Regions from separate parts of the Mesorhizobium sp. M0106 genome, predicted to be linked through region 1. Evidence: predicted binding sites of a transcription regulator. Region 1 holds the regulator's gene; the other holds the start of a gene.
What was found. The regulator LexA, encoded in region 1, represses DNA repair genes until DNA is damaged. The targets are predictions, from matches to a motif close to TGTTCNNNNTGTGTTCNG.
Positions count from the first base shown of each region.

Region 2: NKJ55_RS26865 (helicase-related protein) is a predicted target of LexA. The motif match lies at 1,376-1,393, and genes of this name have one in related genera.

Region 1 is NZ_JAMYUA010000003.1:181,326-185,702, forward strand. It holds gene NKJ55_RS04400 (ComEC/Rec2 family competence protein) at 1-1,453, shown strand, start outside; gene lexA (transcriptional repressor LexA) at 1,447-2,181, opposite strand; gene kynU (kynureninase) at 2,628-3,875, shown strand; gene NKJ55_RS04415 (hormone-sensitive lipase) at 3,974-4,377, shown strand, end outside.
Region 2 is NZ_JAMYUA010000036.1:46,063-50,439, forward strand. It holds gene phbB (acetoacetyl-CoA reductase) at 104-829, shown strand; gene NKJ55_RS26865 (helicase-related protein) at 1,561-4,377, shown strand, end outside.

The sequences.
Region 1 (4,377 bases):
CATCATCTCCATCTCGGGGCTACATATGGCGTTGGTCGCCGGCACCATCATGGCGCTGCTGCGGGGTGCCTTTGCGCTGTTTCCCGATTTCTCATCGCGACGGCCGGTCAAGAAATATGCCGCGGCCGCCGCGCTTTTTTCGATTGCGGCCTACCTCGTCTTTTCCGGCATTGTCGTGGCGGCCGAACGCAGCTTCATCATGCTGGCGGTGATGCTTATCGCCGTGCTGTTCGACCGGGCCGCGCTCACCATGCGCAACCTGGCGATCTCGGCCATCGCGGTCATCCTGGTGTCGCCGCACGAGGTGGTCGGTCCGAGTTTCCAGATGTCCTTCGCCGCGACGGCGGCCCTTGTCGGCGCCTATGCAGGCTGGTCCGATTACCGCGCCGGCAGGGCCACCATGCCGCCGCCGCGGCTGTCGCCGCTACGCTTTGCCACTCGAAAGGTCCTGCTGGGCATGTGCGGTCTGGCGATGACCTCGATCATTGCAGGGAGCGCCACGGCGCTTTTCGCCATATGGCATTTCCAGCGCGTGGCGCCGCTCAGCCTGTTCGCCAATCTGGCCATCATGCCCATCGTCTCACTGGTCGTCATGCCCTTCGCCGTTCTCAGCGCGCTGGCGATGCCGTTCGGTGCGGATGGCCCTTTCCTCTATGTCATGGGCAAGGGGCTGACGGCGATGATCGCCCTGTCCGGGTGGATCTCGGAGCGCTCGCCGATCGATGCGGTCGGGCTGATTTCGCTGAGATCCGTCCTTCTGGTGACGATCGCCCTCGTCATTGCCAGCATGGCGACGACCTGGTTGCGGCTGGCGGCACTTCCTTTTGCGCTCGCCGGCTTGCTGACGACAACGCAGACACGCATACCCGACGTATTGGTCTCGGAGGACGCACGGCTGGTCGCGCTGCCGATCGGCAGCGGTGAACTCGCGGTCAACCGGGCACGCCCGAATGAGTTCACCATCGACAACTGGAAACGCGCGCTCACATCAGAGACTATCGTCGCGCCGGAAACACCTGCAAAGAACGACCCGCAATTCGACATTGCCGATCCGGCCGACCTACCGCCGGGCATGCCGTTCATTTGCACGGACGGCCTCTGCCTTGCCAGGCATCCATCCGGCGCGATCATCGCGCAAGCCAAGGACCGCGATACTGCGCGGCCAGCCTGCGCCTTTGCCAGCTTGATCGTCATCGACGACGCCACCGCGCATAACCCCTGCTACTACGACCGGCTGGTCCTCGTCGTCACCAAACGGCAACTGGCGCGCGCGGGAAGTGCCGCCGTCTACTTCGATCCACAAGCGGCAACGCGCGCCGAAATCCGTTTCGCGGTCGAAAAATCATACCGGCCCTGGCACGTGCAGCGGAAATTTTCACGCGCGGCACGGGGCCTGCCACCATACCGCAGGGCCGACAACCCCAAAGCCGGCGCCAAGGGCGGGGCTCAGTAGCGGCGGATCAGTCCGACGAGCTTGCCCTGCACCTTGACCCTGTCTGGTCCGAAGATGCGCGTCTCGTAGGCCGGATTGGCGGCTTCCAGGGCGATCGAGGCGCCCTTGCGGCGGAACCGCTTCAGCGTCGCTTCCTCCTCGTCGACCAGTGCCACCACGATCTCACCGGGGCTCGCCGTATCGGCATTGCGGATGATCACCGTGTCGCCGTCGAAAATGCCGGCCTCGATCATCGAATCGCCTTTGACCTCGAGCGCATAATGCTCGCCGCCCATGATCATATCCGGCGGCACCGAAATCGAATGCGTCTGGTGCTGGATGGCGTCGATCGGCACACCGGCGGCGATGCGGCCCATCACCGGGATCGAAACGGCGGCGACGACATCGTCGTCATTTCCGGCTGCGGGCACGCGCGACGATGTCGGCTTGCCTTGCCGAGGACCGCCTTGCCCAAGACTGCCCTGGATGACACTCGGCGAGAACTTGCGTGCCGCATTGAGGCCGGGGGCGATCGAGTCAGGCAGGCGCAGCACCTCCAGCGCACGGGCCCGGTTGGGCAAACGGCGAATGAAGCCGCGCTCCTCCAGCGCCGTAATCAGCCGGTGGATTCCGGATTTGGAAGCCAGGTCGAGCGCTTCCTTCATCTCGTCGAAGGAAGGCGGGATACCGCTTTCCTTCAACCTTTCGTGGATGAACATAAGCAGTTCGTGTTGTTTGCGTGTCAGCATAGCGACCCCCAACAGAATCAGAAAAACAAACCCAGAACAAACACTATCTGTTCCAGTTGTGTTCCGCAACTGTTTAAAGTTTAATGAATGCGTTAAGGCTCGGGAAACAAACGACGTCCCTACCGGGGTACCGTATTTTCACCGCCGCGAGCCTCATCGCCTTGATTCTGCTTTCGTTTGCGCCCTTCTGGCTTCCCGGAGGCCACATTGACATCGGCCGTCGGTCGGCAAAGGGCACGGAAGTGAACCCCTATCGACTGTGCGGTTTGGTCGATGCACCGTGAACGAAACGAACTCAAAACGCCAACCTCGGGTTAAGTCCCCGGTTTCCACCGCCTGGTCAGGCTGCTTCTCGCCGGTGGAGCCTTGCTGCGCGCAACCAGGGAATGGAAGAACAGTCGACGCGTGTCGGGCGTTGCGTTGGATCTTGGGGGAGCAGACAAATCATGACAGGAATTCCCGATCTCGTGGCCATAAAGGCGATGGATGCCGCGGATCCGCTGCGCGCGATGCGCGACCGCTTTGTATTGCCGCAAGGAGTGGTCTATCTCGACGGCAATTCGCTAGGAGCTGCTTCACGTGCCGCTTTCGATGAACTGCGCAAGGCCGCGACCGAAGAATGGTCGCATGATCTCATCCGCGCATGGAACACGGCCGGCTGGTTCAACATGCCGCTTGAACTTGGCGACCAGCTCGGGCGCCTGATCGGTGCCGCGGCCGGCCAGACGGTGGTCTGCGACACGACATCGGTCAACATCTACAAGCTGCTGCACGCCGCCATGGCCATGCGACCGGAGCGGCAGGTCATCGTCGCCGAGGGCGATAGTTTTCCGACGGACCTCTACATGGCTGAGGGTGTGGTTTCGACGCGAAAAGATACGCTGCTGCGCCTCTCGGGGGTCGACGCGCCGAGCATCGAAGAGCTGATCGACGAACGCACCGCCGTGGTGCTGGTCAACCACGTCAACTACAAGTCGGGCGAACTGCGCGACATGCCGGCGCTGACGCGCAGGGCTCAGGAAGCCGGGGCGATGATCGTCTGGGATCTCTGCCACACCGCCGGCGCGATGCCAGTCGAGCTCGACAAGGCAAACGCCGATTTTGCCGTTGGCTGCACCTACAAATATCTGAATGGCGGCCCGGGCGCGCCTGCCTTCATCTATGCGGCTGAGCGGCATCTTTCCGACATCCAGCAGCCGCTCACCGGCTGGTGGGGCCATGCACGGCCCTTCGCCTTCGAGCCAGGCTATGCGGCCGGCACCGGCATCCGCCGGTTTCTGTGCGGCACCCAGCCGGTGCTGTCGATGCGCACGCTGAAGGGCGCGCTCGACATCTGGAACGATGTCGACATGACGGCGGTGCGCAAGAAGAGCATCGCGCTGGCGGATCTGTTCATCGAGCTTGTCGAGGCAAAGTGCGGCACTTACGGGCTCACGCTCGAAAGCACGCGCGATGGGGAAAAACGCGGCAGCCAGATTTCATTCATGCATGAGCATGGCTACCAGGTCATGCGCGCGCTGATCGAACGTGGCGTGATCGGCGATTTTCGCGCGCCATCGACCATGCGCTTCGGCTTCACCCCGCTCTATGTTGGCTATGCCGATGTCTGGCAGGCCGTCAAAGTGCTTGAGGACATCCTGCGCACCGGTGCGTGGAGGGATGCGCGCTTCGCCATCAAAGCAGCTGTCACTTGAGATTGATGCGAGAGCTGGAATCGTGAGGCTGGCGACGACGCGCGCCGCGCGATGCTCACGGCTACGTTGCAAGGCCATATTGCCAGGGAGGGCGCAGGGTGTTCGAACGTCACATTGCCGATTGGGACAACGCCTATGCCAACGGCGCCAACATAGCCGGCAGCGATCGCTGGCCGGCGGCCTGGATCGAGCCCGCGCGGGTTTTCCGCGACGTGCTTTCGACCGAGGGCAGGGCGCGGCTCGACATGGCCTATGGCGACAACCCATGCAACCGGCTCGATCTTTTCCTGCCGGCCATCAAGCCTAAGGGACTCGTGGTGTTCGTTCATGGCGGCTACTGGATGGAATTCGACAAGAATTTCTGGTCGCATCTTGCCGCTGGCCCTGTTGATCGCGGCTATGCGGTGGCGATGCCGTCCTACACGCTCTGTCCGCAGATACGCATCGGCGGCATCGTCAAGGAAGTCGGCGCGGCGATCGGCAAGGCGGCGGCGATCGTTGC
Region 2 (4,377 bases), on a different contig from region 1:
GAGATAAGCGATACGAATAGGATGCTGGCGCAAAGCGAGTAGGGAATAGGGGGCAAACCCCACCGCTTCAACGCTCAGTCATCTGCATTTCCCGGGAGGACATATGACAAAGGTTGCAATCGTCACAGGCGGGTCGCGCGGCATCGGCGCGGCGATATCGGTCGCCTTGAAAAGCGCCGGCTATTCGGTCGCCGCAAACTACGCCGGCAATGAAGAAGCGGCGGCAAAGTTCAAGGCCGCGACCGGCATCCCGGTCTATAGATGGTCGGTCGCCGACTACGAGGCCTGCGCCGCCGGCATCAAACAGATCGAAGCCGATCTCGGTCCCGTCTCGGTACTGGTCAACAATGCCGGCATCACTCGCGACGCGATGTTCCACAAGATGACCCGCGAGCAATGGAAAGAGGTCCTCGACACCAACCTTTCCGGCGTCTTCAACATGACGCATCCGTTGTGGGGCGGCATGCGCGACCGCAAGTTCGGTCGCATCATCACCATCTCCTCGATCAACGGCCAGAAAGGCCAGGTCGGCCAGGTCAATTATTCGGCCTCGAAGGCCGGCGATATCGGCTTCACCAAGGCACTGGCCCAGGAAGGCGCGCGCGCCGGCATCACCGTCAACGTCATTTGCCCCGGCTACATCGCCACCGAGATGGTCAAGGCAATGGACGAGAAGGTCCTCAACGAGCGGGTCATCCCGCACATCCCGGTCGGCCGTCTCGGCGAGCCGGAGGAAATCGCGCGCTGCGTCGTCTTCCTCGCTTCCGACGATGCCGGTTTCATCACCGGCTCGACCATATCAGCCAATGGCGGCCAGTACGTCGCCTGATCGTTTGTCTTTACGTTGAGACAGATCCGCGCTTGGACGAACGGGCCTGCAAAACGGCCCGTTTCTATAGCGGTCTTCCCGTTGCAAGATCTCGATGCAGCACGCTGCCCCAATCCGGCACGCAAAGGTTAACGGCAAACTCGCAGCTTGTGCAAAAGCCGCCCGGCAGCCTGTGGATTCTCGGTGGAAAAGCTGTTCACAACACAACATGTTGCGGTGAACAAACCAAGAAACTTCGGCTATCTCTGATTCGTCGCCGATTCGTTCCGGCTTTGAGCGGAACGTTAACGGCGAGAGCTGAAAACACCCTCGAAATGATTAAAGCGCGTTAGGAAACATCAATAATTTCATAACGTTGTGCGAAGCAGATTGGCCGGCCACGACCATTCACCGGCAAAGGTTAACCGCAGTGCTCGCTTGGATGCCGCTTGCATAAATCGGGCCAGTTTCCGTGATTCAGCATGTGGTGAGATACGCCGACAGAAAACCCAGATGTAGCCGTGAACAAACCCTGAATCAGCGCGAGTCAGTGATTCGTCGCTGATTCGTTCCAGACTCGTTCCAACTGTTAATCGGGAACAGATTTTCTGGCTTCGAACCAACCAATCGGCCTGCCCTCGGCATATTCCGCTTTCGCTTCGCGCCCGAAATCCCTATGTGTCGCCTGTCATACGCGGCCAATATGGGCGCGCTCCCGACAATGCGAGGCAGAGAGCCTTATTTCCAGGCCGATGAACATCCATCCGAAACACACTGAACCGCTGATCCTGTCGGGTCGAGACGTGACGGCCGTGCTCGGCCCGACCAACACCGGCAAGACCCATCTCGCCATCGAACGCATGGTGGCGCATGAAAGCGGCGTCATCGGCCTGCCGCTCAGGCTGCTTGCCCGCGAAGTCTATACGCGCGTCTGCGAGAAGGTCGGCGCCCATAAGGTGGCGCTCATCACCGGCGAGGAAAAGATCCAGCCGGCGGGCGCGAAATACTCGGTCTGCACCGTGGAAGCGATGCCGCGCGAGACCGACGCCGCCTTCGTTGCCATCGACGAGGTCCAGCTCGCCGGCGATCTCGAACGCGGACACATCTTCACCGATCGCATCCTGCATCTGCGCGGCCGGCAGGAGACGCTGCTGCTGGGCGCGGCCACCATGCACGGCATCCTGCAGCGCCTGCTGCGGGGCGTGTCGGTGGTGACCCGGCCACGCCTATCGCATCTTGCCTATGCCGGCTCGAAGAAGCTGACCCGCCTGCCGCGGCGCACCGCGATCGTCGCCTTCTCGGCCGACGAGGTCTATGCCATCGCCGAGCTGATCCGCCGCCAGCAGGGCGGTGCCGCCGTCGTGCTCGGCGCGCTCAGCCCGCGCACCCGCAACGCCCAGGTGGCGCTGTTCCAGTCGGGCGACGTCGACTACCTCGTCGCCACCGACGCCATCGGCATGGGCCTCAACCTCGACCTCGACCACGTCGCCTTCGCCCAGAACCGCAAATTCGACGGCTACCAGTACCGCAACCTGACGGCGGCCGAGCTCGGCCAGATTGCCGGCCGCGCTGGCCGGCATCTGCGCGACGGCACCTTCGGCGTCACCGGCCAGGTCGATCCGCTGGATGATGAACTGGTCAACAAAATCGAGGCGCATGATTTCGACCCGGTGAAAGTACTGCAGTGGCGCACCGCGCATTTCGATTTCGCCAACCTCGATGCGCTGAAGCGGTCGATTGAGACCAACGCCCCGGTCGAAGGCCTGACGCGCGCGCTGCCGGCAGTAGACGCACAGGCGCTCGAGCATCTGTCGCGCGACGAGGACGTCCGGGCACTCACCACCGATGCCAGGCGCGTGGCGCTGCTGTGGGAAGCCTGCGCGCTGCCCGACTACAGGAAGATCGCGCCGGCCCAGCACGCCGACTTGATTGCCTCCATTTACATGGACCTTGCCAGGCATGGCCATGTCGACGAGAACTACATGGCCGAGCAGGTGCGCCGTGCCGACACCACCGAAGGCGACATCGACACGTTATCGCACAGGATTGCCCAGATCCGCACATGGACCTTCGTTTCCAACAGGCCCGGCTGGCTGGCCGATCGGGCACACTGGCAGGAAAAGACGCGCGAAATCGAAGACAGATTGTCCGATGCGCTGCATGAGCGGTTGACGAAACGTTTTGTAGACCGCAGGACTTCCGTCCTCATGCGGCGCCTTAGAGAAAACACGATGCCTGAAGCCGAAATCAGCCCAACCGGAACCGTCCTCGTCGAAGGCCATCACGTCGGCGAGTTGCAAGGTTTCCGCTTCACCGCCGACCAGAGCGCCGGCGGCGAAGACGCCAAGGCGGTGCGGGCGGCGGCGCAGAAGGCGCTTGCCGCCGAGTTCGAGGCGCGGGCCGAGCGCTTCGGCGCCTCGGCCAATGGCGACATCGCGCTGGGTTCGGATGGCACGCTGCGCTGGATCGGCGCCCCGATCGGCACGCTGGTCGCCGGCGAAGACGCTTTGAAGCCGCGTCTGGTTCTGCTGGCCGACGAGCAACTCACCGGCCCGGCCCGCGACAAGGTTGCGGCGCGCGCCGAGCGCTTCGTCAATTTCCAGATCGAATCCCTGCTGAAGCCGCTGGTCGATCTCAAGAATGCCGAGCAGATCACCGGCATCGGCCGCGGCATCGCTTTCCAGCTTGTCGAGCATTTCGGCCTCATCAACCGTCGCGACATCGCCGACGAGATGAAGTCGCTCGACCAGGAAGGCCGCGCGGCGCTTCGCCGTCTCGGAGTGCGCTTCGGCGCCTACCATGTCTTCGTGCCGGCGCTGATCAAACCGGCGCCGGCCGGGCTGATAACGCTGCTGTGGGCGCTGAGAAACGACGGCAAGGACAAGCCCGGTTTCGGCGATGTCGTTCACGCACTGGCCTCCGGCCGCACCTCGGTGGTCATCGATCCGACCTTCGACAAGACCTTCTACAAGCTTGCCGGCTACCGCAATCTTGGCCGGCGTGCTGTACGCGTCGATATTCTCGAACGGCTGGCCGACCTGATCCGGCCGGCGACCAACTGGAAGCCGGGCCTCGGTCCTCGCCCCGACGGCGCCTATGACGGCCAGTCCTTCATGGTGACGCCGCCGATGATGTCGATTCTCGGCGCCACCGCCGACGACATGGAAGAAATCCTGAAGGGACTCGGCTATCGCGCCGATGCCAAACCGGCGGCCGAGGTCAAGGCGCGGCTCGAAGCACAGGATAATGCCGCGCGTGACGCGGCCGCTGCAAAGCAGGCGGCGGAAGAGGCTGCGCGAGTCGAGCAGGCGAGGATGGCGGAAGCATCTGCCGCGGCAGAGCCGCCGGCGGAGGCTTCGGAACCTGTGTCGGATGCGGCTCCTGTTGCGGAGGCGGCGGCCGAAGCTGTGACCGAAGCGACGGCAGAGCCTGTCGCGGAAGCTCCAGCCCCTGAAGCTGCGGCAGAAGTCACGCAAGAGACCCGGCCCGCCGCGGAGGCGACTGCTGAAGCGCCTGCGGAACCGGCGGCCGAGCCAACGGCGGAACCTGGGGCGGAAACTGAGGCTGCG